3 regions of the Saccharopolyspora erythraea genome follow, and region 1 is predicted to be linked to each of the others. Evidence: riboswitches for the same ligand, from Rfam matches in the RefSeq annotation. Region 1 holds a riboswitch; each other region holds the start of a gene.
The links. Region 1 has a riboswitch for thiamine pyrophosphate ahead of HUO13_RS04930 (thiamine ABC transporter substrate-binding protein). Riboswitches for the same ligand answer to the same signal wherever they lie in the genome.
Positions count from the first base shown of each region.

Region 2: linked by a shared signal. The riboswitch ahead of thiD (bifunctional hydroxymethylpyrimidine kinase/phosphomethylpyrimidine kinase) and the one ahead of HUO13_RS04930 (thiamine ABC transporter substrate-binding protein) in region 1 are both predicted to bind thiamine pyrophosphate.
Region 3: linked by a shared signal. The riboswitch ahead of thiO (glycine oxidase ThiO) and the one ahead of HUO13_RS04930 (thiamine ABC transporter substrate-binding protein) in region 1 are both predicted to bind thiamine pyrophosphate.

Region 1 covers NZ_CP054839.1:1,068,880-1,079,050, forward strand. Annotated here, with positions in the region: gene HUO13_RS04905 (hypothetical protein) at 1-602, opposite strand, end outside; gene HUO13_RS04910 (8-amino-7-oxononanoate synthase) at 816-1,979, opposite strand; gene bioD (dethiobiotin synthase) at 2,179-2,856, shown strand; gene HUO13_RS04920 (FAD-dependent oxidoreductase) at 2,953-3,906, shown strand; gene HUO13_RS04925 (4a-hydroxytetrahydrobiopterin dehydratase) at 3,976-4,275, opposite strand; TPP riboswitch at 4,423-4,511, shown strand; gene HUO13_RS04930 (thiamine ABC transporter substrate-binding protein) at 4,551-5,597, shown strand; gene HUO13_RS04935 (ABC transporter permease) at 5,573-7,210, shown strand; gene HUO13_RS04940 (ABC transporter ATP-binding protein) at 7,305-8,519, shown strand; gene HUO13_RS04945 (hypothetical protein) at 8,685-9,080, shown strand; gene HUO13_RS04950 (DUF3558 family protein) at 9,110-9,628, shown strand; gene HUO13_RS04955 (hypothetical protein) at 9,659-10,171, shown strand, end outside.
Region 2 covers NZ_CP054839.1:1,387,992-1,398,162, reverse strand. Annotated here, with positions in the region: gene HUO13_RS06480 (hypothetical protein) at 1-514, shown strand, start outside; gene HUO13_RS06475 (hypothetical protein) at 527-901, shown strand; gene HUO13_RS06470 (DUF2218 domain-containing protein) at 929-1,225, opposite strand; gene HUO13_RS06465 (polysaccharide pyruvyl transferase family protein) at 1,441-2,559, shown strand; gene HUO13_RS06460 (hypothetical protein) at 2,579-2,905, opposite strand; gene tenA (thiaminase II) at 2,984-3,724, opposite strand; gene thiD (bifunctional hydroxymethylpyrimidine kinase/phosphomethylpyrimidine kinase) at 3,748-4,545, opposite strand; TPP riboswitch at 4,534-4,630, opposite strand; gene HUO13_RS06445 (hypothetical protein) at 4,783-5,055, shown strand; gene HUO13_RS06440 (hypothetical protein) at 5,177-5,908, shown strand; gene HUO13_RS06435 (AMP-binding protein) at 6,232-7,887, shown strand; gene orn (oligoribonuclease) at 7,946-8,611, shown strand; tRNA gene HUO13_RS06425 (tRNA-His) at 8,726-8,801, shown strand; gene HUO13_RS06420 (L,D-transpeptidase) at 8,850-10,046, opposite strand.
Region 3 covers NZ_CP054839.1:564,889-575,059, forward strand. Annotated here, with positions in the region: gene HUO13_RS02695 (S1 family peptidase) at 262-1,395, shown strand; gene thiE (thiamine phosphate synthase) at 1,469-2,140, opposite strand; TPP riboswitch at 2,228-2,337, shown strand; gene thiO (glycine oxidase ThiO) at 2,347-3,477, shown strand; gene thiS (sulfur carrier protein ThiS) at 3,468-3,668, shown strand; gene HUO13_RS02715 (thiazole synthase) at 3,674-4,438, shown strand; gene HUO13_RS02720 (putative T7SS-secreted protein) at 4,487-5,131, opposite strand; gene HUO13_RS02725 (hypothetical protein) at 5,153-5,476, opposite strand; gene HUO13_RS02730 (SseB family protein) at 5,558-6,430, opposite strand; gene HUO13_RS02735 (hypothetical protein) at 6,649-6,798, shown strand; gene HUO13_RS02740 (FUSC family protein) at 7,009-9,015, opposite strand; gene thiD (bifunctional hydroxymethylpyrimidine kinase/phosphomethylpyrimidine kinase) at 9,177-10,043, opposite strand; gene thiC (phosphomethylpyrimidine synthase ThiC) at 10,129-10,171, opposite strand, start outside.

The DNA.
Region 1 (10,171 bases):
CTGCGGCGGCGTTCCGGCTCCTGGCGTTGCGTGGAACGTCCCCCTTCGCGGGAGGAGGATCGCGCCGGGCGCTCCTCCTGCTCCTCGTCCCGGTCCTCGCCCTCGTCCTGCGACTCGTCCTGACCGGTATCCTGCGTGGGCGCCGACACATCCGAGAGGTGCGGCGTGCGCAGGCCCTCAGCGCGCTTGGAGAGGTTCGCCCCCAGCGAGTCGATCTTGTTGCTGGCGGCGGCCAACGCGGCGCCCTTGGCCGCCTCCAGCAGCCGCTGCCTGGCGTCACCGGTGAGCTTCTTCAGCTCTGGCGACTCGGCGAGCAGTTTGCCGCCCTGCTCGAGCAACTTCGCCGGATTGCCCGCGAGCCGCCTGCCGGCCATCATGCCGCCGACGGTGATCGCCAGTTTCATCTTGCGCGAGCGGCCGAGGATGTAACCCACCGCCACGGCCATGGCGATTTGAGGCCCTGATTTCATGTCGACCTCCTGCCGGAGCCGCCTCACCGGCCCCCGGATTTCCGGCGCCGGCGCGCCAGATGCCCGGACCTGCGGCGACACTCGCTCCGCCTTGTTGACTTTCCGTTGAGGTAACGGGACGACCTGGCCCATTGGTTTGAGGGCTACCCCTCGGCGGAGAAGTCGAAACTGATCAAAGAACCGGCGGGTCCGTGATCGTCAAACAATTCCGGAGGACGATGTGTGAGATGTTTTCCGGGATCTTGCGGAAAAGATCGTCTTCGTGCCCGGATTCAATTCTCGTCACTGATCGGAATTGGTTCGAAACCAAATGTGCTGCCCGCGCGGCCAAGCGGCTGCGCCGCTTCAGAGGCGGAGATGGTGCGGTGCGGCGTCGGCGATGACCCGCACGGCCTGCGCGATCTGCTGCTCGGTGAGGTCGGCGCCGGCGGTCAGGCGCAGACGCGACGTCGAGTCCGGCACCGCGGGCGGGCGGAAGCAGCCGACGGCGACACCGCCGGCACGGCACGCCGTGGCCCACTCGACCGCGTTGGACGGTGACCCGGCAGGCAGCGACAGCACCGCCGCACCCGGCGGGTTGACAACCAGTCCGGCGTTGGTGAGGCCCTCGTGCAACTGCTCGGCGACCAGCCGGACGCGCTTCCCGCGGCCGGGCTCGCGGCTCAGCACGCGCAGCGCTGCCAGCGCCGCGCCCGCGCACGCGGGCGCCAGCCCGGTGTCGAAGACGAACGTGCGTGCGGTCTGGGTCAGGTGCCTGATCACCCGGCGCGGTCCGAGTACCACACCGCCCTGCGCGCCGAGGGCCTCCGACAGCGTGGCGGTGGCGACGGCGTCGGGCGGGGTGACGAGCCCGACTTCGCTGAACGCCCCCGCGCCGCCGGGGCCGATGATGCCGAAGCCGTGCGCGTCGTCCACGAGCAGTGCCGCACCGTGCGCACCGACGACGTCGTGCAGTTCGCGCAGCGCGGCGATGTCGCCGTCGACCGAGAACACCGACTCGGTCACCACCACCGCGGGGCCGCCGTGCGCGCGCAGTATCCCGTCGGCCCGCCAGACGTCGGCGTGCGGGAACACCTCGGTGCGAGCCCGGGACAGGCGGCAACCGTCGATCAGCGATGCGTGGTTGTGCTGGTCGGAGACGATCAGCGAGTCCGGTTCGGTGAGCGCGGTGAGCACTGCCAGGTTCGCCGCGTAGCCGGAGGAGAACACCAGTGCGGCCTCCGTGCCGTAGGTCGCCGCGAGCTCTTCCTCCAACTCGTGGTGCAGCTCCGTGGTACCGGTGACCAGTCGCGATCCGGTCGAACCCGCGCCCCACCGGGCGGCGGCCTCGGCCGCGGCGCCGATCACGGCGGGGTGGCGGGACAGGCCCAGGTAGTCGTTGCCTGCCAGGTCGAGCAGCGGGTCCTCGGAGTCGCGGGGCAGCAGCGTGCGGGACAACCCGGCGCTGTCCCGCTCGTCGAGACCGCGGTCGATCCAGGCGAACGCCGACTCCCGGCTGATCGGTCGCATGGCGCGCACTCTGGCACGGTACGCGCCGGGAATCCAGTGTCCGATGTGCACAATGGCGCTGGGCTGGAGCTTGTCCGGGCGGCGTGGTGCTCCCGGGCCGCCCCGTGCGGCATGCTCGCGCATGGCGTCGACCTCCTTGCCGCAGGAGGAAATCGAGCCCGAAACGCCGTCGTCCCGACAACGTTCCTGGAGCCCACGGATGTCCGTTCTCGTCATCACCGGTACCGGCACCGAGGTCGGCAAGACCGTCGTCACGGCGGCGATAGCCGCCCTCGCACCCGGTCGCGTGGCGGTGCTGAAGCCCGCGCAGACTGGTGTCGAGGCGGGCGAGGACGGTGACGTCGCCGAGGTCGCGCGGCTCGCGGGCCCGGTGAAGGCGGTCGAGCTGGCCCGCTACCCGGAGCCGCTGGCCCCGGCCACGGCCGCCCGCCGAGCGGGCGCGGCGGCGGTGCGGCCGGCGCAGGTCGCTGAGGCGGCCCGGGAGCTGGACCGCGAACACGACCTGGTGCTGGTGGAGGGCGCGGGCGGGCTGCTGGTCCACTACGACGACGACGGCGGCACGCTCGCCGACGTCGCGGTCGCGCTGTCGGCACCGGTGCTGGTCGTCGCCCACGCGGGCCTCGGCACGCTCAACGCCGCCGCGCTCACCGCAGAGGCGTTGCGGGCGCGCGGTGTCGAGTGCGCGGGTGTGGTCGTCGGGAGCTGGCCGTCGGCTCCGGACCTGGCGTGCCGGTGCAACCTCGACGACCTGCCGGAGGTGACGGGGGCGCCGTTGCTGGGGGTCCTGCCCGAAGGCGCGGCCGCCGACCCGGCCGCTTTCCGCGAAATCGCACGGGCGGGCCTCGCCCCGGCCCTCGGCGGGCAGTGGCGCCGGTGAGGCCGGTCGGTGGCATCGAGCGCAGGTCACGCCGGTCGGTTGGAATGCCCCGTTCGAGGGGGCCGCGACGTCGTGCCGTGCTGTTAGCGTGGACGCGTGAGCGGTGAGTCCGTGCTCGTCATCGGAGCCGGGGTGCAGGGCCTGACCTCGGGAATCGTCCTCGCCGAGGCGGGAGTCCCGGTCCGCATCCGCACCGCCGAGCGCCCCCGCGACACCACCTCCGCCGTCGCGGGCGCGATGTGGGGACCGGCGATGCTCCGGCCTGCCGACCGCGTCCTGCGGTGGGTCACCCGCTCGTATGCGGAGTTCATGGCGCTGTGCCGCGACAGCGCGTCGGGCGTGCACCTGGCACCGGGGCGGATGGCCGCCCGCTTCGACCTGGGCGACGTCGTGCCGCCGGAAGCGCAACTCCTTGACGACCTGCGCAAATGCCGGCCCGAGGAGCTACCGGAGGGTTTCGTCAGCGGCTACCACGCCACCGTGCCGCTCATCGACATGCCGAAGTACCTGGACCACCTCGTCGACCGCTTCCGGGCCGCGGGCGGCGAGCTGGTGGTCAGCCCGGTGCCGACGCTGGGCGAGGCGGTCGCGGAGGCTCGGGTCGTGGTGAACTGCACCGGTGTCGGGGCCCGCGAGCTGGTCGGCGACCCCGCCGTGCACCCGGTGCGCGGCCAGCACGTGGTGGTGGCCAACCCGGGCGTGGAGGAGTACTTCATCGAGCTGACCACGGCCTCCGAGTTCGCCGGCTACATGCCGCACGGCGACCGGGTCGTGCTCGGCGGCGTGGCGGTGGAGCACGACTGGAACCTGGTGCCCTCCAGCACGGTGAGCGAGGGCATCCTGCGCCGCTGCGCGGAGGTCGAGCCGAAGCTCGGCGGCGCCGAGGTCCGCGACGAGATCGTCGGGCTGCGCCCCGGCCGCGAGCAGGTCCGGCTGGAGGTCGAGCACTTCGAGGGCTCGCGGATCGTGCACGACTACGGCCACGCGGGGTGCGGGGTCGCGCTGTCCTGGGGCTGCGCCTTCGAGGTCGCCGACCTCGTCGGAACCTGACGGCCGGTGCCGGACGCCCCGCGTCGCGGTTGGCGCCCGGCGTCCCGTCCGGTCGTGTCGGGGTCGGTGTCAGCTCTGCTGGAAGGCGTCGATGGCGGAGTCGATCTCCTGGGCCATCGACACGTCGGCCTGCGTTATCCCGCCCTTGGAGTGCGTGACGCAGTGGAAGGTCAGGTTCCGCCAGCGGATGTCGATGTCGGGGTGGTGGTTCTCCTTCTCGGCGATCTCGGCGATCCGGTTCACCACCTGGATGGCCTGCGGGAAGCTGGCCAGCTCGACGCTGCGGGTGAGCTTGCCCTCCTCGTGCCGCCACTCCGGCAGGTGTTCGAGGGCGGTGGAGATCTGGTCGTCGGTCAGCAGCTCTGCCATGTCGACCATGATGGTGGACGAAGCCGCTCTTCGCGACCTTCCCGCGCCGCGAAGAGCCGTTGGAGCTGCGCAAACCGCGTTCGTCCAATCGGCGGTCCCGGCCCGCGGTCCGGGGCGGCGGCGGGGCCTGACGTAGACTCCGGGGTCGCCACGGGAGTCCAGCGCGCTGGGCTGAGAGGAGGGGCGAGCCCCTCGACCGTACGAACCTGAACCGGATCATGCCGGCGCAGGGAGGCCCTCGATGCCGGACGCGTGGCGCGACATCGGGAGGACCGTTGAACCGTTTCCTGCGACTCGCCGGAGCCGCCGCGCTGGCCGCGCTCACCGCGAGCTGCTCGCTGGCCGGCACGCAGAACCAGGACCAGTCCGCGCGCACCGTCACGCTGGTAGCGCACGACTCGTTCGCCGCCGACGAGAAGCTGCTGGCGAAGTTCCAGGAGACCACCGGCATCCGCGTCAACGTCCTCAACAGCGGTGACGCCGGGGAGCTGACGAACAAGCTGGTGCTGTCCAAGGCGAACCCGATCGGCGACGTGGCCTACGGCGTCGACTCGACCTTCGCCTCCCGCGCGCTGCGCGAGGGCGTGTTCGAACCGCATCGGGCGCCCAACGCCGACCAGGGCCCGCAGCGCTACGCGCTGGAGCCGGAGCACCGGCTCAGCGCCGTGGACGTCGCCGACGTCTGCGTCAACGTCGACTCCGGCTGGTTCGCCCAGCGCGGCCTGCCCGAGCCTGCGAACCTGCGCGACCTGGCCGATCCCCGCTACCGCGACCTGTTCTCCGTCCCGGACCCGACCACGTCCTCACCCGGCCTCGCGTTCCTGCTCAGCACCGTCGCGGCCTTCGGCGAGAACGGCTGGCAGGACTACTGGCGCCAGCTCGCCGCCAACGGCACCAAGGTGTCGTCGGGCTGGGAAGAGGCGTACAACCAGGACTTCTCCGGATCCGCAGGCAAGGGGCCGCGGCCGATCGTGCTCTCCTACGCCTCCTCGCCCGCGGCCGAGGTGAACCCGGACGGTTCGCCTCGCACGAAGGCGCTGGCCGGCACCTGCTACCGCCAGGTCGAGTACGCGGGTGTGCTGCGCGGCGCGAAGGACCCGGAGGCGGCCGGTCGGGTCGTCGACTTCCTGCTCTCACCCGAGTTCCAGGCGCAGGTGGCCGACACCATGTACGTCTACCCGTCGGTGCGCGACGTGCCGTTGCCGCAGGGCTGGGCGGTCAGCGCCCCGCTGCCGCCGCGTCCGGCGGAGCTGCCCGCGCAGCAGGTGGAGCAGAACCGCGACCGTTGGGTGGAGCAGTGGCGCGCGGTGGTGCGGGGCTGACCGCCCCCGCCCAGGCGGGAAGCGGCCACCGGATCGCGGTCGGGGTGGCCGCGGCGGTGGTGCTCGGCTTCCTCGGCCTGTTCTTCGCGTGGCCGGTCGCGGCGATCCTTGGCCTCGGCGCCGACGGCGGCGTCACCGGCGTCCTGGCCGATCCGGCGACCTGGCGGCTGGTCGCCTTCACCCTCGGCCAGGCCGCGGGCTCGACGCTGCTCGCGCTGCTGGCGGGAATGCCGCTGGCCTACGTCCTGGCCCGGCTCGCGATCCCGGGCAAGACCGTGCTGCGGGCCATGATCATGGTGCCGTTCGTGCTGCCCACGCTGGTCGTCGGCATGGCCTTCCGGGCGCTGCTCGGCGGCGACGACGGCGTCAGCGTGCTGGGCATCATGCTCGCCAACGGCTTCTTCAACGTCGCGGTCGTCGCCCGCACCGTCGGCGGCCTGTGGACGCACCTCGACCGCCGGGTGGAGGACACCGCCAGGTCGCTGGGGGCCTCGCGGCTGCGGGCCTTCACGTCGGTCACGCTGCCCGCCCTGCTGCCCGCGCTCGGATCGGCGCTGGCGGTGGTCTTCCTGTTCTGCTCCACCAGCTTCGGCGTCGTGCTGGTGCTGGGCGGCGGCCGGTACCGGACCCTGGAAACCGAGATCTACCTGCGGACGGTGCAACTGCTCGACCTGCGGGGCGCGGCGGCGCTGTCGCTGCTGCAACTCGCCGCCATCGTCGCGGCGCTGGTGATCGCCGCGCTGGCGCGCCGGCGGCGGGAAACGGCGTTGCGGCTGCGCAAGGCCGAGGAGACCGCGCGCCCGCCGCAGGGCGGCGAGTGGTGGATCGTGGGCGCGGCGGGCGTCGTCGTCGCCGCGCTGGCAACACCGATCGTGAGCCTGCTGCTGCGGTCGGTGTCCACCCGGGACGGCTGGAGCCTGGCCGGCTACCGCGCCCTGGCGGGCACCGGCGAGCGCGGCACGCTCCAGGTCTCCGGCATCGACGCGGCGCTGAACTCGGTGCGCACCGCGGCGGATGCGACCTGGCTGTCCCTGCTGATCGGGCTGCTGGCCTCGTTCGTGCTGATCGGCGTGCAGCGCCGGACGACGGCGGAGCTGCTGGACACGGTGCTGATGCTGCCGCTGGGCGTGTCGGCGGTGACCGTCGGCTTCGGCTACCTCGTCACTCTCGACGCCCTGCCCGGCGACCTGCGCACCTCGCCGCTGCTGGTGCCCTTCGCGCAGGCGCTGGTCGTGACGCCGCTGGTGATCCGCATGGTGCTGCCGGTGCTGCGGTCCATCGACACCCGCCTGCGGCAGGCCGCGGCGACGCTCGGCGCGAACCCCTGGCGGGTGCGGTGGGAGATCGACGTGCCGCTGGCGGCGCGGGCGGTGGTCGCGGCGGCCGGCTTCGGCTTCGTGGTCGCCCTCGGCGAGTTCGGCGCCACGAGCTTCCTGGCCCGGCCGGACGCGCCGACGCTGCCGGTCGCCATCGGCAGGCTCGTCTCCCGGCCGGGGGAGCTCAACAGCCAGATGGCCTACGCGGCGTGCGCGCTGCTGATGATCGTCACCATCGTCGCGGTGATCGCCATCGAGCGCGTGCGGGGCCGCACCGAGTCGGTGGGGGAGTTCTGATGCGATCGCTGGTTCGCCGGGTGGGTTTGCCGCCGGTTCCTGGCGCTGATGCCGGTCGTCGAGTGGCTTCGACGTGTTTCTTGGGGTGCTTCTGATGGGGCTGGACGTCCGTGACCTGTCCGTCCGCTACGGGCCGTTGACCGCGGTGTCCGAAGTGGACGTCGAACTGGCCGACGGCGAGGTGCTGGCGCTTCTCGGGCCGTCGGGCTGCGGCAAGTCGACCCTGCTGCGCGCCGTTGCCGGACTGGAACGTCCATCGACGGGAAGCGTGCACTGGGACGGCACCGACCTCGCGCGGGTGCCGGTGCACCGCCGCGGCTTCGGCATGGTGTTCCAGGACGGGCAGCTGTTCCCGCACCGCGACGTGGCGGGCAACGTCGAGTTCGGCCTGCGCATGCGCTCGGTGAGCCGTGCGCGGCGCACCGCGAGGGTGGCGGAGCTGCTCGAGCTCGTCGGCCTCGCGGGCTACGAGCGGCGTCGGGTCACCGAGCTGTCCGGCGGCGAGGCGCAACGCGTGGCGCTGGCCCGCGCCCTCGCCGCCGACCCGCGGCTGCTGCTGCTCGACGAACCCCTGTCGGCCCTCGACCGCATGCTGCGCGAACAGCTCGCCGTCGACCTGGCCGCGCTGCTCGCCCGCGACGACGCCACCGCCATCGTCGTCACCCACGACCACGACGAGGCGTTCACCCTGGCCGACCGGGTGGCCGTCATGGCGCGCGGGCGGATCCTGCAGGTCGACACCCCGGCCCGGCTCTGGCAGCGCCCCGCAGGCGACGAAGTCGCCGAGTTCCTCGGCTGCACGACGTTGCTGCCGGCGCAGGTCCGCGACGGAGTCGCGACCTGCGCGCTCGGCGCCGTCGCCGTGGCGGAGCCCGACGGCGAGGCGCGTCTCGGCCTGCGCGCCGCAGGCGTGCGGGCCGAGCGGCTCGCGGGCGGCGCGGGCGGCGGCGGGGGCGCCGCTGGCGGCGACGGGGCCGACGCCGGGGGCGTCGCCGACGCCAGGGGCGGCGGGGCGGACGCCGGGGGCGTCGGGACGGCATCGTTGAGCCTGGGGAACGGCAACGGTGGTCACCCCGTCGCCGTCCGGACGCACCGGCGCACCGGCACCGTGACCTCGACGGATGCCGTGGTCGGCACCGTGCGTGAGCGCGTGCACCGCCACGACCACGTGCGCCTGGCCGTCGCGGTGCCGGAGGCACCGGAGGTCGGCCGTGTGGAGGCCGTCGCCGGAACGGCCGACGCGCCGGGCGTCGGCGAAGCCGTACGGTTGTCCCTCGACCCCGACGGCGTCGCCGTAGTGGGGCCGTAGAAGGCCGCCCGGTTCTGTTCCTCCCGTTCCGTCGCTGCTCCGTTCGGGTGTGACCCTACCTCGAGTCGCTGAATCCACCGCATGCCAACACTTTCCGTGCACACCTGGTGGTAGCTTGCTCCTGGCTTGAGAGCTGAATACCGGATTTCCTGGGGGACATCGGCGATGACGGAAGCAGTCGGTGCCGCGGCGGGACTGGCCGCCACGGACAGCGCCATGCAGGGCATCATCAGCGCCGCCAACAGCGGCCAGTTCCAGATCACCCCCGAAGCCGGCGACGAACTCATCCGCACCTTCGAGGACCTGCAGGAGCAGTTGGAAGGCATGTGGGGCGATCTCGAATACCTCAAGGTACGGACCCCACTCGGCGACAGTCCAGCGGGGCAGGCGATCGCCGAATTCAACAATCAGGTCGTCGGGGGCGGGGACGGGCGCTCGTACGAGGACATGCTCAAGCAGACGAGGGAGCGGGTGCCACAGGTGATCGAAGCGATCAGGAAGGGCATCCAGCTCTACCAGGACGTGGACGAAGGCAACCGCAATTTCGGTGTGCAGGTATGAATTCGAGGGTTGTGACCTTGCGTAGAACGATGTCGACGGCCGCCGTGGTCGCATTCGCCGTGGTTCCACTGGTACTCGGCGGGTGCGGATCCGGAATGGGAAGCGGGCCCTCACCGAGCAGCGGTACCGCATCTCCGGAATCGGGTTCCGCCAACGCACTGGCGGGGATGGACCCGTGCCGGAGCTTCACCGCGGATGAGGCAGCCCAGCTCGGAACGGAAGGACCTGGCCGGGCCAAGGAACTCGCAGGATCGAGAACCTGCCGGTGGCAGGTCCCGGCCGGGACGCTCACCGTGGGATTCGACGACAAGCGTGCCCTTTCGGGCCTGAACTTTGCGGACTTCCACGTCACGGACACCGATCTCGCTGGTAGGACGGCAAAGCTCGCCGAAGGCGACCCCGGTGCCGGCTCATGCCAGGTTGCGTTCGAGGTCGCTGACTCGTCGTCGGCGACGGTCCACGCGGTCGCGAGTGACATGAACAACGAGACGGCTTGTCAGTTGGCACAGCAGGTCGCGCCGATGGTGGAAGCGAAGCTTCCCCGGTAGCCGCCGAGGGATGGAGGGGGAGGGGCGAGGATGACGTCGCCGTACGAGGGGTCGGAGTACGTCGCCGATCGCGAGCAGCATGCCTACGAGCAGGCGCGCGAGCAGAACCGCGGGCTGGAGGACATTCCGCTCCTTGGCAACGTCGGCAACGTGATCGCCGAGGTCAAGTCGCGGGTGGATGCGCAGAAGGCGGCCTCGGAGTACGCCCGGCAGCAGGCGCAGGCGCTGTCGGAGAACCAGGAGTTGCGGGAGCGCCCGGCGGCGCTCGGGGGCACGCACTACCTGTCGTTCGAGCACAAGGAGCTCGACAGGTTCGTCAAGGAGAACTTCGACCCCGGTGCGGTGCACGACGTGGGCAGGACCTACCACGGGCACGGCCAGACGCTGATCGACTTCTCCAACCGCATCCGCCAAGCCGCGACCAGGACCGAGCAGACCTGGCAGGGCCAGGCCGGTGACGCGATGCGTGCGCACGTCACCGGTGTCGCCGACCGGATGGGCAGCTCTGGTCAGGCCGCGCAGCTGACGGCGAACCAGATGGGG
Region 2 (10,171 bases), 320 kb from region 1:
GCGCTCGGAATGCGCGACGCTGGTCGCATCGATGGAGCACCGGCGCGACGAGCTGCGCCGGGAGCACGACCAGCGGCTCAGCGAGCTGCGCAACCGCGAGCGCCGGATGCGCCAGGCCATCCGCGACGAGTACAAGAAGACCATGGCCGCGGCCCAGGAGGAGACCGACGAGCTGATCGCCCAGACCCGCAAGCGCTGCGCCCAGTGGGACGCCGAGAGCGAGCAGCTGCGTCTGGACGCGCTCGAGGAGATCGGCTCCAAGACCGCCCAGCTAGCGCAACTGCGCAGCGCCGCGCTCGCCGCGCTCGAGCAGACCCAGGAGATGCTGACCCAGTCCACGACCGTGGTGCGGGAGGTGGAGACCGGGGACGGTGAGCTCGCCGAGGACCGGCAGACCAAGCTGGACCTGCCCGTGCAGCGCGAGGACGTCCAGACCTTCACCGTCGAGCTGGAGCCCAGCTCCAACGGCTCCGGCCCGCAGCCCAAGGCGGTAGACGCCGTTCGCCGGCACTGATCGGAGGAACCCGTGGACCTGCTCGTCCTGTCATTCGTCGCCGGGTTCGCACTGGCAACCCTGATCTTCTGGCCGATGCTGCAGCGGGCGCAACGCCAACCCGGCACGTCCGCCAAGCGCGCGACCACGTCGTGCTCGGCGACCCGGCTCGACCACGCCGGTGCCGAACCGCCCAAGCCCGACCCGGTGGTGGTCGCGGGCCCCGGCCACGAGACCGGTCTCGACCCGGAGGCCGTCGCCGAGAGCGCGGTGCCCCAGCGGCGCGAACCGGAGCCGGTCGAGATGCCGTCGCTGCCGACCGACCTGTTCGCCCAGCGCTACCAGGCGCGGTTCAACCGCTCCCGCGGCCGGCTCGAACGGCTGCGGGCCCAGTTCAACGACCAGTGATCAACGCTTGCTGCTAATAGCGGACGATCACATCGGCTGCCATCGCACGACCAGCGAGTCCCGCTGCCCGAAGCGCTCCAGGTGCCTGCCGACCACGTCGCGAACCCGGTCCAGGACCTCGGCGTCCTCGGCCTCGGCTCGCAGCTCGAGCACGCCCGGCCGGTAGGCCAGCAGGCAGCTGCCCGCGCCGCTCTCGGCGGGCAGGGTGATCCGGACGCCGCCGTCCTCGTCGGCGACACCGCAGCGCCGCCCGAGGTGCGAGGCGAGCTGCTTGCCGTAGCGCTCCGGCTTGTCGGTGGGGACCTCCGCGCGAGCGTGGACCATCACATCGCCCCTTTCGAGAGAAGTAAGGCTCACCTAATTGTTAGCCGCTCAAACGAGATCCGGCGAGCAACCCTTGGGGTGTTCCTCGTCACAGTCGGCCGACCAGCACGAACAGCCGCAGGCGGCGCTCGCGGGAAACGCCGGCGGCATCCGCGGCATCCGGTTGCTACGTTCGGTCGCGACCACCGGCGTCCCGACCGGCAGGAGCCCGCCCCTTGACCACGTTCTACCTAGTCGCCACCACCGGGCACCCGAACTACGGCGACGAGCTCATCGCCGCGACCTGGCTGCGGCACCTGGCCCGGGTCGCGCCGGACGGCGAGGTCTGGGTCGACTGCCCCAACCCCGGACCGAGCAACGTCCTGCTCGGGCACCTGCACCCGAAGGTCCGCTTCACCGACACCTTCTGGCGCCTGTGCTGGGAGGCCCCCACGGGCGAACCGTGGGAGGTCGCGTCGTTCGTCCAGCACGCGTTCGCCAACCCCGGGCTCGCACCGCGCTGGGTCGCGGGCATCGAGCTGGCCGCCCGCGCCGACCTCGTGCACGTCATCGGCGGCGGTTTCATCAACGGCGTCTGGCCCCGCCACATCGGGCTGGTCGCCGCGGCCGCCGCGGCGACCAGGCGCTCCGGCGGCCGGGCCGTCATGACCGGGCAGGGCCTGTCGCCGGTCGCCGAGGATGCCCAGCCGCTGCTGCGCAACCTCGCGTCCCGGTTCGAGCTGATCGACGTCCGCGACGAGCCCTCGGCCGCGCTGCTCACGGGCGGGACGTGCCAGGTGACCAGCACCGGCGACGACATGTTCTTCGGTGTCGAACCCGGTCTCTACCGCACCGGCGACCACCCCGAGGTCATGGTCTGCCTGCAGTCGGACTTGCTCGACGTGACCGTGCCCGCGCTGGCCGGCTTCCTGCTCGACACCCTGCGCGAGTGGGACGTCGACCCCGAACAGGTCGGCTTCGTCGAAGGCATCCCGCGGGTCGACCGCGAGGTCTTCGCCCTGGTCGAGCACGACCTGCCGGGAGCGCGGTTCTACCCGTTCTCCCAGATCATGGATGCAGGGCTGCCCGCCGCGGCCGGGCAGCGGTGGCTGTCCAGCCGGTTCCACACGCACCTGGTCGCCGCCGCGGCCGGGGCCGCCGGGGTCGCGGTGTCGATCAACTCCGGCTACTACACCAACAAGCACCGCTCGCTCATCGAGCGCGGTTCCGGGTGGGGGCTGAGCGAGGGGCTGACCGTGCCGCCCAGTCCCGGGCCCGGCGGCTTCGCGCCGGAGGTGCTGCGGAATCTGCACGCGGGCAAGGAGAAGCTGGCGGCGGTGATCTACGGCTCCTGAGCCGAGGACCGGCGGTCCGCTACGCGGTGCGGTCCGCCCCCGACGGGACGCCGAGATCCCGCTCGAACACGACGACCTCGGCGCCGATGCCACCGGCGTCCGCGACATCCGCTGCGGTGTCATCGGGGAGCACATCCTCGGCACCAGCGGCGTCACCGGCACCCGCGGCATCGTCGTCCTCTGCCTCGGCATCGTCCTCGGACTCCGGCTCCCCCATGGCCGCCAACGCCTGCTCTGCCTCCTCCCGGGCACGGCGCTGCGCCCGGTGGTCGAGGATGTAGAAGGGCGCGGCGGCCAGCACGGGCACCAGCATCCCGATGAGGATGATCAGAACGGAACCGCCCACAGCACCGAACCCTGCTCCCGGTGGGCGCACCCACGACCTGCGACTCGTCCTCGACATCGGTCCGAGCCGAGGCTTGCGTTACGCGCCCGCGGATGCTCCCACGGAGCGGCCCGCGAGCCAACGTGCGGTCGGCCACTCCTCCCGCTCCCACGCGCTGTTCCAGAACAGCCACTCGTACTCGGTGGCGCGGACGAACGCCGCCAGCATCCGCTCCCGCATCGGCTCGTCGGCCGCCGCCGCGAGCCGGTCGGTCAGCTCCCGTGCCGAGAGCACCGCCGCGGCGAACTCGTCGTCGGCGTAGGTGGAGATCCAGCGGTGGTAGGGGTGGTCCGCGGCCCCGCCGGTGGCCTCCAGGATCGTGCTGCCCACGTGCTGGTAGACCCAGAAGCACGGCAGCAGCGCGGCCACCACCACCGGGTAGGGCTCGGTCAGCGCGTTGGCCCGCAGGAACGAGGTGTAGGCCAGGCACGAAGGCGAGGTCCCGACACCGGAGACCTCCTGCTCGGTCAGGCCGAACTCCTCGACGTAACCGGCGTGCAGCCGCCGCTCCTCCACCAGGGCCCCCTGCGCGGCTCCGGCCAGGAACGCCGCGTCCTCGGCGTCGTCGGCCCGGCTGGAGGCCGCCGCGAGCGCCTGGGCGAAGCCGACCAGGTAGCGGGCGTCCTGAACGATGTAGAAGGCGAACCGGTCGCGGTCCAGCGAGCCGTCGGTGAGCGCCGCGTTGAACGGGTGCTCGACGATCGCCTGCTGGAGATCCGCGGTGCGGGCCCACGCCCGGGCGCAGAAGCCGTCGGCGGGCGGGGCGGGGAGCTTGCTCATCGCGTCCTCTCGTCGGGGTTGGGTCACCACCACTGGTGGAAGTGGTGCACCGGCCCGTGGCCGTGACCGACCTCCAGCCGGTGGGACTCGCGCAGCGCGGTGGTCAGGTACTGCTTGGCCTCGCGGACCGCGCTCGGCCAGTCCGGGCGCTGCGGGCGCAGCGCCGCGATCGCCGCCGACAGGGTGCAGCCGGTGCCGTGGTCGTTGGTGGTCGCGACCCTCGGGCTGGTCAGGTAGTCGGTGGCGCCGCCGCCGTGCAGGACGTCCACACTGGACTCGCCGTCGAGGTGGCCGCCCTTGAGCAGGACCTGCTTGGCGCCCAGCCCCGCCAGCCGCTCGGCCACCGCGGGCATGTCGTCGGCGCTGGTGGTCTCGGGCTCGCCGAGCAGGTCGGCGGCCTCCGGCAGGTTCGGCGTGATCAGGTCCACGCGCGGCAGCAGCTCGTCGCGCAGCACCGCCACCGCCTCGGCCGCCAGCAGCCGGTCGCCGCTCTTGGCCACCATCACCGGGTCCAGCACGACGTGGCGCGGCGCGTACCGGTCGATCGCGGCGACCACCGCGCGGATGATCCCGGCGTTGGCGAGCATGCCGATCTTGACCGCGTCCACCCGCACGTCGTCGAGCAGCGTGTCGAGCTGGGCGGTGACGAACTCCGGCTCGACCTCCCGCACCGCGGTGACACCGGTGGTGGTCTGCGCGACCAGCGCGGTGATCACCGACATGCCGTAGGCGCCGTTGGCGGAGAACGCCTTGAGGTCTGCCTGGATGCCGGCGCCGCCGCTGGGATCGGTCCCGGCGACGGACAGCACGTTGGGAATCATTGACGTCCCTCCGCTAGTGCGAGCTAGGTCAGGTTCAACGGGTCTGTTCTCAGCCCGGGCAGTCCGGGCACCCCGCGTCAGCAGGACCAACCTAACAACCCGCCGCCACCTCGGGCCACTGGTCGGGCGCAGATTCGCATGCAACCGATCCCCCGGTACGCCCGTCCTCAGGATGCGAAGCCAAGATCGACAGCCGCGGGGGCCGCCGACCAGGCGCCGTGATCGGAGGGGTAGCAGATGATGTTGTCCGACCGCGCCCAGGTGTGGTGGATCGTCCCGCCCGGGCAGCGCATGCGCCATGCGATCACCGAGAGCCCGGGCGCCCGCCCCGGCGGCGACCGGGTGTCCGCGCTGTGCGCGGCGGAGGTGAAGATCCCCTACGAGACCTGGCCCGCCTCCCGCGAGCCGAGGAGCCGGGCGATCACCGACCGCTGCCCGGAGTGCGAGCAGCGGGTGGACGAGCGGCTGGAGCTCGACGCCGATCTCGTCGTCCGGGTCTGGGACAGCTAGGGACCGGCGCTCGGGGTGCGGGACCCAGCCCGCACGGACGCGTTGCGGCGAGATCGCCGCGAGCGATCTCACATTCACCATCCGGTGAGGAGCACCTAACCCAGCCGATAAGGTGTGGGCAATGGACACCACGACCGACGCCACCCTGAATTCCCGCTCCCGCCGCGACCGCAGGCCGGATCCCGCGCGGGTCTGGGAACCGCTGGCGGGTCTGGCCGACGCCGCGCAGTCCGCCGCCGCGGGCTCCGGGGCCGTCGCCATCACCCGCGGGTTCGACCGCAACAGCAGGCAGCGGGCCAAGGCGCTGCGCGAACTGCTCGGTCAACGGGGCGTGGCGGCGGTCGAGGTGACGCCGGCTTCCGGCAGCGAACGGCTGCTGGCAGACACCGAGGTCGCCGCGGTGGTCAACCTGGTCGGCGCGGGTTCCTGGCAGCCATACCGGCTCGGCGCCAAGCTTCGCGCGGCGGTGTTCACCCCCGGTGTCGCCGGTGACGAGCCCGCGAGCCGGGACGTGATCGGGATGGCCGGCGACGACGGGCAGCGCGACGTCGCGCTCTCCCACATCGCGGTGCGTCCGGAGGACCCCTCCGCCGGCAGCCTCGCGGTGGTCAGCGACGGCGAGCCGCTTTCGGTCCCGGGTGGCCGCATCACCGTGACCCTGCGCGACGAGCGGCTGGAGGTTCACCTGAGCGGCCCGGACTTCGCCGGGCAGAGCTTCACCGCGACCGAGATCCGGGTGGAGACCTTCGACGGGCCGCACCGCCTGGTCCGGGACGAACTGCCGATCGCCGAGTTCGAGGGTGCGGTGACCTTCACCGCGGAGCCTCGGGGACTGCGCGTGCAGGCCGTCTGAGCCGGCCGGCGATCGGCGTCTGACCTGCGAACCGCCGGTGGACCTCCGGGTCCACCGGCGGTTTTGCGTCCGCGGTCCGAACGCTCCGGCGGCAGCGTCACATTTGCGGACCTGGTGCGTCTCACGAACGGCCTCGGCGCGGAGTCCGTTCGCGCCGGATCGCACCGGCCGACAAGGCCCGCCGTACGCCTGCGGCAGCGTGCCAAGACCACACAGCCTCCTGACCTCGACCGATCCGGCCTCGGGAGCTCGGCGCCCTTTCCCTCCCGCCACCGGAAAGGCATTATCTACTCCGAGTAGCTTCCGACCGGGAAGGTGGACGCGTGGCAACGTTGATGCGACGGCTGCGGCAGGCGGTGCGACCGGAACGGGCACGAGGGCTGCAGACCGCCTACATCCTGGCCCGCCAGGGCGTGGTGCGGCCGATGCGCCCGGACAAGCTCCTGCGGATCCTTCGGGCCTGGCTGCGCTGGGGCGTCACGCCGCCGCTGGCCTACGCGGTCGGCGCGATCCGCCATCCCGACCGGCCCGCCGTGATCGACGAACGCGGCGCGATCAGCTACGCCGAGGTGTCCCTGCGCACCACCCGGCTGGCCAACGCCCTGCGCGAACGCGGCATCGGCGACAGCAGCCGGGTCGGGATCCTGTGCCGCAACCACCACGGCGCCATCGAGACGATCGTGGCCTGCGGCAAGCTCGGCACCGACGTGGTGCTGCTCAACACCGGTCTGAGCACCTCGCAGCTCGCGGCCGTGCTCGCCGAGCAGCAGGTCGACCTGCTGGTGCTCGACGCCGAGTACGACCGGCACCTGCCGGAGCTGCCCGCCGACCTCGACGTGGTGCTGGCCTGGACCGAGGGCAGCACGCGGCACTCGACGGTGGAGCACCTGATCGCCACCTCGCAGGTCAAGGCCCTGCCCAGGCGTCCGCGCCACGCGCGGATGATCGTGCTGACCTCCGGCACGACCGGCACCCCCAAGGGCGCGCGCCGACCCGACCCGCCCGGGATCGGCCCGGCCGCGACGGTCATGTCCCGCATCCCGCTGCGCAGCGGCGAGCGGATGCTGGTGTGCGCGCCGGTCTTCCACACCTGGGGCCTGGCCGCCTTCCAGCTCGGCGCGGTGCTGGGCGCGACGCTGGTCCTGCCGCGCAGGTTCGAGCCGGGGCACGCCCTGTCGGTGGCGCAGCGCTACCAGTGCACTTCGATGTTCGCGGTGCCGGTGATGCTGCAGCGCATCCTCGACCTGCCCGCCGAGGAGCGCGTCCGCCCCGAGTCGCTGCGGGTCGTCGCCTCCAGCGGGTCGGCCATGCCCGCCGACCTGGCCACCCGGTTCCAGCGGGCCTTCGGCCCGGTGCTCTACAACCTCTACGGCTCCACCGAGGTCTCGTGGGTGAGCATCGCCACACCGAGCGAGCTGCGGGCCGCGCCGAGCACTGCGGGCCGCCCGCCGCGGGGCACCACGGTCCGCATCCTCGACGAGAACGGGAAGCCCGCCCGCACCGGCGCGACCGGCCGGATCTTCGCGGGCAACGACATGCTCTTCGAGGGCTACACCTCCGGCGGCCGCAAGGAGGTGGTGGACGGGCTGATGTCCACCGGTGATCTCGGTCGCATCGACTCGTCCGGACGGCTGTTCGTGGTGGGCCGGGAGGACGACATGATCATCTCCGGTGGCGAGAACGTCTACCCGAAGGAGACCGAGGACGCCATCGCCGCACTGCCCGAGGTCCGCGAGGTCGCGGTCGTCGGCGTCGAGGACTCCGAGTTCGGCCAGCGCCTGGCCGCCTTCGTCGTCCTCCAGGACGACACCCGACTCGACGGCGATGAGCTGCGGGAACGCATCCGGGGATCGCTGTCGCGGTTCGCGATGCCGCGCGACGTGGTCTTCCTCGGCGAGCTACCGCGCAACGCGACCGGCAAGGTCGTGCCCCGCGAACTGCACGCTCGCGGAGCGTCGGGGCGCGTGACCGAAAGGTGACCACTCGGGGCACGGCCGATCGCACGATCACCACCCGCGCCGCGTTAGGCTCACGCGGGTGAATGACCGTCTAGTGTGGATCGACTGCGAAATGACCGGTCTCGACCTCGGCAAGGACGCCCTGATCGAGATAGCCGCTCTGGTCACCGACGCCGACCTGAACATCCTCGGAGAAGGTGTGGACATCGTCATCCACGCCGACGACGAGGCGCTGGCCGGGATGCCCGACGTGGTGCGAGAGATGCACGAGCGCTCCGGGCTCACCGAAGAGGTGCGTCGCTCGACGGTGAGCCTGGCCGAGGCCGAGCAGCGGATACTCGACTACATCCGCCAGCACGTGCCCGACGGGCGGTCGGCACCACTGGCGGGCAACTCCATCGCCACCGACCGCGGCTTCATCGCCCGGGACATGCCCACCCTCGACGCCCACCTGCACTACCGGATGGTGGACGTGTCGTCGATCAAGGAGCTGTGCCGGCGCTGGTACCCGCGGATCTACTACGCCCAGCCGGAGAAGGGCCTGGCGCACCGGGCGCTTGCCGACATCAAGGAGTCGATCCGCGAGCTCGCCTACTACCGGCGGACCGCGTTCGTGCCGCAGCCAGGCCCGACCAGCGAGCAGGCCCAGGCCGTCGCGAGCGAGCTGCTGGGCGGCGACAACGTCGTGGGCGGCACGGAAAAGGCCAGGCAGAAGCAAGCCGATCAGCGTGGAACCGGCAAGTGAGGAAGCCGCGGGCCCGGCTTTTGGCGAGCCGGTGTCAAACCGCTCGACGGCACCCGCTAGGATAATTGACGTCGCTGCGGGGCGGGCCGGAAACGGCCGGAGCCGGCAGCCGTGGTGGGTGTAGCTCAGTCGGTAGAGCACTGGGTTGTGGTCCCAGGTGTCGCGGGTTCGAATCCCGTCACTCACCCCAGCGAGAAGGCCCCGTTCCTCTGGAACGGGGCCTTCTCGTTTCTCGTGGTCACCGGTTGCCGCGGGACCACTCCTCCCACGGGATCTGCCAGTCGCCGAAGCCGTCCCACGAGCGCAGGCTCGGGCCGCCTGCGTTGGTGATCTCCACGACGTCGCCCTTCTTCAGCAGGTCGTAGACCCACTTGGCGTCGGACATGCTCATGTTGATGCAGCCGTGGCTGACGTTGCGGCGTCCCTGGTCGCCCACCGACCACGGCGCGGCGTGCAGGAACTCACCGCCGTTGGAGATGCGCACCGCCCAGCTCACCGGCGTCCGGTAGCCCCCGGCCTCGACCGGCAGGCCGTAGGTCGAGGAGTCCATGATCTTGGTCTGGTGGTGCTCGGTGACCACGTGCACGCCGTTGTTCGACGGGAACTCGGGCTTGCCGAGCGACACCGGGAGGGTGCGCTGCACCGCGCCGTTGACCTCGATCGACATCCGGTGCGTGGCGCCGTCGGCGCGCAGGATCACCGCGTCGCCGATGGTGATGGTGGCCTTGCGGTCCTCCTGGCCCCACACGCCGCCGCCCAGGTCCTTGCCGTAGACGCCGACGTCGACCGAGACCTTCGTGCCCGGCTTCCAGTACTCCTTGGGCCGCCAGTGCACCTCGCGGCTGTTGAACCAGTAGAACGCGCCCTCCACCGCGGGCTCGGTCCTGATCCGGATCGCCTCCTCCGCGCGCGCCTTGTCCGGCGCGGGGGCGTCCTTGCTGAAGTAGAAGGCCAGCGGCTGCCCGACGCCCACGGTCTGCCCGTCCAGCGGGTTCATCGACACGTAGGTCTCGTCCTTCGGGTCGACCGTGCTGAACGTGGTCTGCTGGGTGATGGGCGGCCCGGCGCCCTGGACGGTGGCCACGAGCGTGTAGGTCTTGGCGTAGCCGAGGACCTCGCTCGATGTCCAGCTCAGCCCGTCCGGGGCAGGCGCGCCCGCCACCGGCTTGCCGTCCTGGTTGGTAAGCGTCGCGTTGACGATCTTGCCGTTGGCGACTTTCGCCGAGATCGGCGCGGTCGGCGACACGTCCCGCGCACCGTTCTGCGGCGTGAACTCCACCGAGGGCGCCGGCGGTGGCGCGGGAGCATCCGCGAGGTCGGAGCCGGCCCCGCTACAGCTCGCGACGAGCACGGCGACCAGGCCGAGCACCGGGAGCGAGAGCAGGCGGGACGGCAGCCCCGACTGCCTCCCGACCGGGTTACCTAACAGCTTCATGGGCGACAGTCCGTTCAATCAAGTGCACCACTTCCCGCTGAAGACAGTGTGCAGCAAGATCCCGACGGAGTGTGTCGGGACCGTCATGCACACGGAGCAAGCTCCAGCGGCAGCCTCCTCCGGAG
Region 3 (10,171 bases), 500 kb from region 1:
CGTTCCGCTGGCCGGAATCAGCTAGACCGCCGCTGAGCTGGGAAAACACCAGCGCCATCCCGGCGTTCGCGGCCGAACGGTCGCGCGCGGGAGCCGCCGTAAAGCCCTCCTCGTGCGACCGTTCGCGCTGATCAGCGAAGTACGTTACGAATTTGCCGATTCGGTGAGATATGCGTCAAAAGATGGATGTGCACGTCTTCTCCTCGCCGAATACTTGTTCGCCGACGGGGGTCCGGTAACGCGGAACAAGGGAGACAGCACATGAAGCGCAAACTTGCGGCCCGGGTGACGGGGTCCGTGATTTTCGCGGTGGGCACGATCGCCGCTCTGACCGTGCCCGCAACGGCGACCCCGACCGCGCCCGCGCCGGTCGCCGCCGATGCCGGGACCCTGATGGAGGCGATGCAGCGCGACCTGGGCCTGACCGTCGAGCAGGCCAAGGAGCGCCTCGCCGACGAGGCCGCGGCCACCCGCGCCGACCAGAGCCTGCGCGGGACCCTCGGCGCCGCGTTCGGCGGCTCCCACTACGACGCCGCGCTCGGCAAGCTCGTCGTCGGCGTGACCGACGCCGGCCGCCTCGACGAGGTCCGCGCGGCCGGGGCCGACGCCAAGCTGGTCCGGCACAACGTCCAGCAGCTCGACGGCGTCGCCGACGGCCTCGACGCGCAGTCGGCGCGCGCCCCGCAGTCGGTCACCGGCTGGTACGTGGACGCCAGCAGCAACTCCGTGGTCCTGACCACCACCCCGGGCACCGCCGGGCAGGCGAACGACTTCGTCCGCGCCAGCGGGGTGAACGCCGACGCCGTGCGCGTCGTCGAGTCCGCCGAGCAGCCCCGGACCTACGCCGACGTCATCGGCGGCAACGCCTACTACATCGGCAGCGGTTCCCGCTGCTCGGTCGGCTTCTCGGTGCAGGGCGGCTTCGTGACCGCCGGCCACTGCGGCAACCAGGGCGACAGCACCAGCCAGCCGAGCGGCACCTTCGAGGGCTCGTCCTTCCCGGGCAACGACTACGGCTGGGTCCGCACCGCCTCCGGCGAGAACCCCGTCCCCTACGTCAACGACTACCAGGGCGGCACCGTCGGCGTCGGTGGCTCCAGCGAGGCCGCCGAGGGCGCGTCGATCTGCCGTTCCGGCTCCACCACCGGCTGGCACTGCGGCACCGTCGAGGCCAAGAACCAGACGGTGCGCTACCCGCAGGGCACCGTCGAGGGCCTGACCCGCACCAACGTGTGCGCCGAGCCCGGCGACTCCGGCGGCTCGTGGCTGTCCGGCGACCAGGCCCAGGGCGTGACCTCCGGCGGCTCGGGCGACTGCACCTCCGGCGGCACGACCTACTTCCAGCCGGTCAACGAGATCCTGCAGGCCTACGGTCTGACGCTGCTCACCCAGTGACCCCCGAGTGACCGGTTGACCGACCGCGTGGGCCCCGGCGGCACGTCCGCCCGGGCCCACGTTCGTCGGGGTCCTAGCCCAGCTTGGTCCGCAGTGCCGCGGCAGCGGCTCGCGGGTCCTCGGCCTCGGTGATGGCGCGGACGACGACGACCCGCCGCGCACCCGCCTGGACCGCCTCGTCGATGTTGTCCATGCCGATGCCGCCGATGGCGAACCACGGCCTGCCGTGGCCGCGGTGCTCGGCGGTGTGGCGGACGAGCTCGAGACCGGCGGCCTCGCGCCCCGGCTTGGTCGGCGTGGTCCACACCGGGCCGGTGCAGAAGTAGTCCACGCCCGCCTCGGTGGCCGCGGAGTCGGCCTGCACCACGTCGTGCGTGGAGCGCCCGACCGCCACCTGGTCTCCGACGATGCGCCGGGCCAGCTCGACGGGCAGGTCGTCCTGGCCGAGGTGCAGCACGTCGGCGTCGGCGGCCATCGCCACGTCGGCCCTGTCGTTGACCGCCAGCAGCGCGCCGTGCCGGACGCACGCGTCGGCCAGCACCTCCAGCGCGGCGAGTTCGTGGCGGGCCTCCAGCGGGGCGCCTCCCGGGCTCTTGTCCCGCAACTGGATGATGTCCACCCCGCCGTCCAGCGCCGCGTCGGCGAACTCGGCGAGGTCGCCCCGCTCGGTGCGCGCGTCGGTGCACAGGTAGAGCCGGGCCTCCTCGAGGCGGGCGCGGATACCGAAACCGTCCAGTCCTGGCATGCCCCTCAGGGTAACTTCTGCCACGCGCGCCGCCGGGAGATCTCGCCGCCGCGGCTGACCGGGAGATCGGCGGCGGGTACGGTGGAAGGCGGTGAGCACGGGAGTCCGCGGATGCCGGACTGAGAGGGGGCGCCAAGGCCCCGACCGTCGAACCTGATCCGGGTCATGCCGGCGCAGGGAGCGTGGAGTTGTCTGAACTGTCTGGTTTGACGGCCGAGCACGTCGCCGTGGTCGGCGGCGGGGTCGTCGGTCTGTCCGTCGCCTGGTGCGCGGCGCGGGCCGGTCATCGCGTGACGGTGGTCGACCCGGCGCCCGCTTCCGGGGCGTCGCACGTGGCGGGCGGGATGCTCGCACCGGTCGCCGAGGCGTGGCCCGGCGAGGAGGAACTGCTCGAGCTGGGGGCCGCGTCGCTGCAGCGCTGGCCCGACTTCGCGGACCGGCTCGCCCACGACGCGGGAATGCCGTCCGGCCTGCGCAGGGAGGGCACGCTCGTCGTCGGGATCGACAGCGCCGACCGCGCCGAGCTCGACAACCTCGCCGACTACCTCGCCCAGCTCGGCCGCTCGGTGACCAGGCACAACGGTCGCGAGCTGCGCCGGATGGAGCCGTCGCTGGGGCCGGCGGTGCGGGCCGGGCTGTCGGTGCCGGGCGACCTCGCGGTCGACAACCGCGTCGCCCTGGCCGCGCTGCGTGCGGCGGCGACGCTGGCCGGCGCCGAGTTCGTCACCGCCCGGGCGCGGGCGGTGCGCGCCGGTGAGGTCGAGCTGGAGGACTCGGTGCTGCGCTGCGACGTCGCGGTGATCGCCGCGGGCGCGCGGTCCGGTGACCTCCACCCGCTGCTGAGCGGGGCGGTCCGGCCGGTGAAGGGCGAGATCCTGCGGCTGCGCGCGCGGGCCACCGCCCTGCCGCCGCCGACCCGGACAGTGCGCGGACCCGTCCACGGCAGGCAGGTCTACCTGGTGCCGCGCGACGACGGCGGGCTCGTCGTCGGCGCGACGCAGTACGAGGTCGGCTTCGACACCGAGGTCACCGTCGGCGGGGTGCGCGACCTGATCGCCGACGCCGAGCAGGTGCTGCCGGGCATCGCCGAGTACGTGCTGGTGGAGGCCATCGCCGGACTGCGGCCGGGCACCGCCGACAACCTGCCGCTGCTGGGCTGGCTGGAACCGGGCGTCATCGCCGCGACCGGCCACCACCGCAACGGGTTCCTGCTGGCGCCGGTCACCGCCGAGGCGGTCGTCGCGCTGCTGTGCGGCCGGACCCCGCCGGACGAGGTGAAGGCCGCCGACCCCGGCCGCCGCATCTCCCCCGAGAACGGAGGGCAACAGTGCAGGTAGTGGTCAACGGAGAGTCCCGGCAGGTCCCCGAGGACGCCACGCTGGAAGCCGTGCTGCGCGAATACGGCGTGCCGGACCGGGGAGTCGCCGTCGCGTTGGACGGCGCGGTCGTGCCGCGGGCCGCCTGGCCCGCGACCGGCCTGCGACCGGAGGCGACCGTCGAAGTCCTCACCGCGGTTCAAGGAGGCTGACTGACATGGACGACCCGCTGGTCATCGCGGGACGCGAGTTCGGCTCGCGGCTGATCACCGGTACCGGTGGCGCGGCCAACCTGGCGGTGCTGGAGCGCGCGTTGATCGCGTCCGGCACCGAGCTGACGACGGTGGCGATGCGCCGCGCCGACGCGGGAGGCGGCACCGGCGTGCTCGACCTGCTGCGCAAGCTCGGCATCGAGGCGCTGCCCAACACCGCGGGCTGCCGGACGGCAGCCGAGGCGGTGCTGACCGCGCAGCTCGCGCGGGAGGCGCTCGGCACGAACTGGGTCAAGCTGGAGGTCGTCGCCGACGAGGACACGCTGCTGCCGGACCCGGTCGAGCTGCTCGACGCGGCGGAACAGCTGGTGGACCAGGGTTTCGTGGTGCTCGCCTACACCAACGACGACCCGGTGCTGGCGCTGCGGCTGGAGGAGACCGGGTGCGCCGCGGTGATGCCGCTGGGCTCGCCGATCGGCACCGGCCTCGGCATCCGCAACCCGCACAACATCGAGATGATCGTCTCCCGCGCGTCGGTGCCGGTCGTGCTCGACGCGGGCATCGGCACCGCCTCGGACGCTGCGCTGGCGATGGAGCTGGGCTGCGACGCGGTGCTGCTGGCCACCGCCGTGACCCGCGCGCAGGACCCGGAGCGGATGGCCGCCGCGATGCGCGCGGCCGTCGAGGCGGGACGGCTGGCCTCCCAGGCCGGACGCATCCCGCAGCGGTTCTGGGCGCAGGCGTCCAGCCCGGGACGCCCCACCGGCTGACCGGCCGCTCCCTGCTCGGCCTGGTGGTTGGTCAAGTCACGCGGCTGATCACGCGTGCCAGGAGTCCAGCACCGCCGCGTTTAGCGCGGTCAGCCTCCTGTCGTAGGAGGCAGGGTCCGCCAGCGCCTGGAACGGGCTGGGCACGGTGGCGGGCTCCGCTGGTGCGGGTGCGGTGGCGACGGGTTGGTTGGGCGGGACGGGCCCGTCAGGCAGGCAATAGGCGTCGGATGGCGAGGTCGGGTTGGGTAGGTCGGGCAGGACGCGGCGAAGCGAGGCGAGTTCTTCGTTCGCCGTCCTGATCGCGTCGGCCGCCCGCCCGCCCGCTTCGTCGAGCTGACCGCGCCACCGGTCGAGCTGGGACCGGACGATCTCGACGACGTCGGGCCGCGTCCCGGACTCCCGCGCGTCGGCGATCGCGGAGTCGGCGAGCAGCTGCACGTCCTCCAGCGTGAGCCGGTAGTCGGTCAGCGCGGTCGCGGCACGCCGGTGCGAGTCGGCCGCGCGCAGCCAGTTCCCCGCCATGGCAGTCTGGGCCTGGTCGTAGTGGTCGCGGGCATGGCCGTACCAGTCGTCGGCGCGCAGCGCCCGAATCGTCTCGCCGACGGCTTCCAACCGGTTGGCCAGGTCGGTGAGGCGGTCGCACTCGCCTGCGATCCCCAGGTTGTTCCCGCGAATCGGCGACAGTTCGCTCATCGTGAGGTCCGCTGATCGTGGCTACTGCCTGTGCACCACGTCGGACAGTACCGACGCCAAGTCGGAGTCCAGCCCCTCGTAGTCGGCGGCGCTGTCGGTCAGCCGGGTCGCCAGCTCCTGCGCGTCGGCCCGCAGGAGTTCGACCGAGTCGGCCGATGCTCGCTGGTAGCCGGCCAGCTCCGCACCGAGCCGGGGGTGTCCGGCCTCGTGCGCGTCGAGCCGGTACTTCAGCGCCGAACCGGTGCCGAATTCCTCGATCGCGTCCCGCACGTTGCGCGCGGCGGCGCGCAGTTCGTGGGTCTCGGCGGAGAAGCTGTTCGCGTTCGGCTCCGTCGCCCTGGTCATGGCGTGGAATCCTATCGTGATCGGTGTCTTCGGAGATGCTCTTTACGGCGGAAAGCGCCTTGCTCCCGAGCGGCAACGGGTTTACCGCAGCTGCCCGGTGATTTCGGCAACGAGTTCCTGGGGAAGTGGCAGAGTCGCCGCCAGATCGGCGTTCCGATCCGCCTGCGGGTTGACCAGTACGCCAGCTCGCAACCGTTGTCCGCGCAATTCTCTCAGCAGCGCCTCCCCAGTCGTGCTGATCGGCCATCCGGACCAGGGCGGATTCGCCTTGCGCTGGTACTCCTCGAGCCGCGAAGCGCTGGTGAACGCGCAGATCCAGTCGCCCTGCCCCGCCGTCCGGGCGAGTGCGAAGGTGCCTTGCACGCTTCGCGGAACCAGCACCCCACTGGTCAGGAATCCGCTGATCACGCGTTTTGCCGGAGCGCGTGGATCCCGCAGTTCGCCAATGCCCGCCACGAGCCGGTGTTCGTCGGTGGCTTCGCGTTCGCGGTCGAGCACCTGGCGCACCGCTTCGGCACGGATCGGTTGCCAGTCCCGATCGAGCTGGGCGGAAATGTGCCGTCGCACGACGACCAGCCGCCGTTCCAGGGTGCGTTGCGCGTGGCCGGGCCCGAGCTTCCTGCTCAGGGCCCGTAGGCGGTCCAGGTAGTTGAGGCCGGCGAGCGCCGGGTCGGCGCGCAGGTTGTAGGCAGCCTGTGCCGTCTCAACGGTGACCTTGTCGGGCAGGCCGGCCACCGACTGCTCGAGGCGGACGATCGTCTGCGCCATGACACCGACCACGTCCCTGGCCGTGATCAGCCAGACCCGGCGCAGTTGGGTGCCCAACCGGTCGTACAGCCTCTCGTGCCGGACTCCGGCACCCAGGTGCAGCCTCTCCAGCGCATTGCGCGCGCCGCTGAGCTCTCGTTCCCCGATCATCCGCGCGGCCCCAGTGCTGTTGCGGGCTGCGGACATTAGGGCAGCTCGTTCCGCCGCGTCAACGCTGATCCGCCGAAGCCGTCGGAATTCGCCACATTCTCGCCATCGGCCGGACGGGTTCGCCGATTCCTCGCCAACCCATCCGCGCTTGAAGCCGGCGGGTTCGTGGCGAGAAACGGGGAACGGTTCGACACCGGCACCAGGAACTCCATAGCGTCGGCCGCAGTCGGAACGAACCGAACGGGAGGACGGCGATGAGCCCGGTCTACGTTTTCGCATTGGCGGTCCTGCTGGGATGTCAGACCGGATGCATGGTGATGTGGCACCACTACCGGCGGCAGATCGCCGACCTCGAACGGGAGCGGGAGTGGGAGCGAATGCGCCGAATGGCGGGGCAGGTGTAAGGCCGGATAGGAGAAAGCTCCAGAGCGCGGAATCCGGCTGGAGCCCGAATGCGTTCCTCTCGTCCCGGCGACCGACGAGAGGAACGCACCGTGATCATGCACTCCCCGTGGGGTGCGACCCCATCCCTGCGACTGCGGGCGTTGCTCGACCTCCTGGCGGCCCCATCGGCACGCTGAGCGGCCCGCGGTTCGCGGACCGCTCAGCGGTCGTCACTTGATGTGCAGGCGCTCCGGGCGGACGAACGAGATCGTGTAGCTCTTCCACGGGCTGTCGTAGCCGAAGGTGCGGTCGATCGCCGCGCGGGCGTGCAACGCGTTCTCCACCAGGGAGCTGGCCAGCAGCTCCGTCGCGGGCGCGGCGTTCTCGGCCACGTCGGGGATCTTCGCCGAGGTCTTCCCTGCGAGCAGGTCGTCGACCGCGCGCAGCGCGGGCACCGCGATGGCCCGCTCGGCCTCCGGTCGGAACGCCAGGGTCGCGACGTCCTGGCGCAACGCGTCCAGGGCGACCGCCGCGTCGCGGGTGACCCGCTCGTCCTCGGTCTCCTCGTCGTTGTCGTCGAGCAGGGCGGGCATCCCGAGCAGGTCCTGGGTGCGCCGCATCGCCAGCACGTGCGCCGAGTGCAGTGCCTGCCGCAGGTTGGCGCCCTGCCCGGCGGCCCGGACGCTGCGCAGCAGCTCCGACACCGACCACACGGTGGAGCGGATGGCGCCGCGCACGTTCGGCAGCGCGCTGCTGGGCAGCACCAGGTAGCTGACGTAGCCGACGCTGAGCGCGATGGCCGCGCCGATGGCGGTGTTGGCCGCGAAGCTGATCGCCACGTTGACCAGCGGCCGGTCCAGCTGCATCGCCTGGTCGACGACGGTGATCACGATGAGCGCGCCGAGCAGCGTCCGGTAGTCCGTGCGCAGCCGGTCGATGTTGACCAGCATCGCCGCGACGACCAGCGGGACCAGCAGGTAGGCGCCGGGCAGCAGGGTGATCAGCGCGGCCAGCGCGACCACGCCGAGCACCGAGCCGCCGGTTCGCTCCAGCGCGCCGTTCATGCTGTCGCGGGCCGCCGGTTGCAGCACCACGTACAGCGCCAGCAGCAGACCCGACTCCGACGGGTCGTTGAGCAGCAGCACGATCACCATGCCGACGCCGACCGCGAGCGTGCAGCGCAGAGCGTGGCGGAACAGCGAGGACCGCATCGACAGGTGCGCGCGGATCGCGCCCATCGCGCGCTCGCGCCGCCCGCCCGGCGCGGGCGGTGTCGCGGGCGTCTCGTCGCGCTCGACCACTGCGGCGCGGATGCGGTCCAGGCCCTGGTTGAGCCCGCGCGCCGCGTCCGGCAGGTCCTGCCTGCCGCCGCGCCGCAGGACCACCTCGGCCGGGTCGAGCCGGGCCGACGCGGGCAGCCCGCTGCACGCCCTGGACCGCACGGCGATCGCGAGCTGCGCGGCGACCCGGTCGGCCTCGGCGACGATCTCCCGCAGCCGCTCGGCTTCCAGCCGCCCGACCTGCTGGGCCTGCGCGAGCAGCGTCTCGCGCGCCGCCCGGAACCGGGCCGCGCCCGCGAGCACCTGACCGAGCCACGTGCTCGCACCGTCGGCCCGCCAGGCGCCTGCGGCGAGTTCGACGACTCCGGGGCCGGGTTCGAGCAGCGTGCCCGCGACTGCGATGCGGGTGGCCCGGGTCGGGTCGCCGAGTCCGACCAGAACCCTCAGCAGCAGCGCGAAAGCCACACCGGCGGCCGAGGAGGCCAGCAGCACCAGCACCGACTGGTCGCTGCCGATGCCGGTCGTGGTCGAGAACAGCGTCGCGGCAGCCAGCGTCTGGCCGCCGACGCGGTAGTGCTCGCCCATCGCGGGCAGCATTCCTGCTCCGAAGACCACGGCCGCCACCGCGATACCGGCCAGCACCGGGACGTTGGAGAGCACCGGCCCCAGCGTCATCACCAGAGCCAGCGCTGGCGTGAACCAGACGAAGCGGTGCAGGTCCGAGCGCAGAGCCTGACCGCTCGTGGCGACAAGCGCGAACACCGCCGTCACCCCGGCGACGATCCCGGGGGTGTGCAGGTCGAAGATCCAGCCGAGCGCCGTCGCGCCCACCACCGCGACGGCGACCAGCACGGCGTACTGGCGCTGTCTGGGATCAGGTGCCCCCGCCTCGGTGGCCAGTCGAGCCCGCACCCGTTTCAACACCGATCCAGCCACGCCCGCGTTAACCCCTGCCATCGTCGAGACCTCGCCATCGCCAACACGCACCGCGCGCTGAACCGGCCACCGCGATCACGGGCGGGTGGGGGCGCGCGGGCATTCAACGACTATGTCGACCGGGCAGCCCTATCGGGTTACCGCTCGGGGACGGAAATCACTCTTACAGGCGGTTCGGATGGTCAGAACGAGCGGGGGCTGACGCGCCAGAAGGTCGACACCGGACCGATACCGGCGCCGAGCGGGTAGGCGTGCTCGACGCTGCGGGTCACGAACCGCTTGCCCAGCCGCACCGCCTCCGGCACCGACGCGCCCTTGGCCAGCGCCGCGGTGATCGACGAGGCGAACGCGTCGCCCGCGCCGTGGGTGTGCACGGTCGAGTAGCGCGGACCGGGCAGCGGCGTCGCCTGGCTGCCGTCGTAGAGCAGGTCCACGCACTCCGGGTCGTCGGGCAGGTGCCCGCTCTTGATCAGCACCCACTGCGGGCCGAAGTCGTAGATCGCCTTCGCCGCGTCCAGCAGGTCGGCGCGGGTGCGCGCGTCGAACCCGGTCAGCAGCCGGACCTCGTCGAGGTTCGGCGTCACCAGCGTCGCGCGCGGGAATGCCTCGTTGCGCAGCGCGTCGAGCGCGTCGGGGCGCAGCAGCGGTTCGCCGCTGCGCGAGGCGGCGACCGGGTCGACGACGAACGGGGTGCGGCCGCCGCGGCCGATGCCGTGGGTGTCGCACACGGCCATGACCGCCTCGATGGTCGCGGCGGAGGCCAGCACACCGGTCTTGGCGGCGTCGACGCCGATGTCGGAGGCGACCGCGTCGACCTGGGCGGCCACCGTCTCCGGCGGGATCTCGACCAGCCCGGTGACGCCGACGGTGTTCTGCACCGTCACGGCCGTCACCGCGGTCATGCCGTGCACCCCGCACGCGAAGAACGTCCGCAGGTCGGCGTGCATGCCGGCACTGCCTCCGGAGTCCGAACCGGCGATGGTCAGCGCGGTCGGCGGAGCGGGGTCGTTCGCGGGCTGGACCTCGTGCCCGGCGGGTGTCTCGTGCATCCAGCTCATCCTACGGGCTTGCAAGTGTGGGTTTGGCGCCCTCGCGGGGCCGGTGCGGGCTCGCACCGGCCCCGCGAGGCAGCCGTCAGTTCACCACCGGCAGGTAGACCTTGCCGCCGGACTCGGAG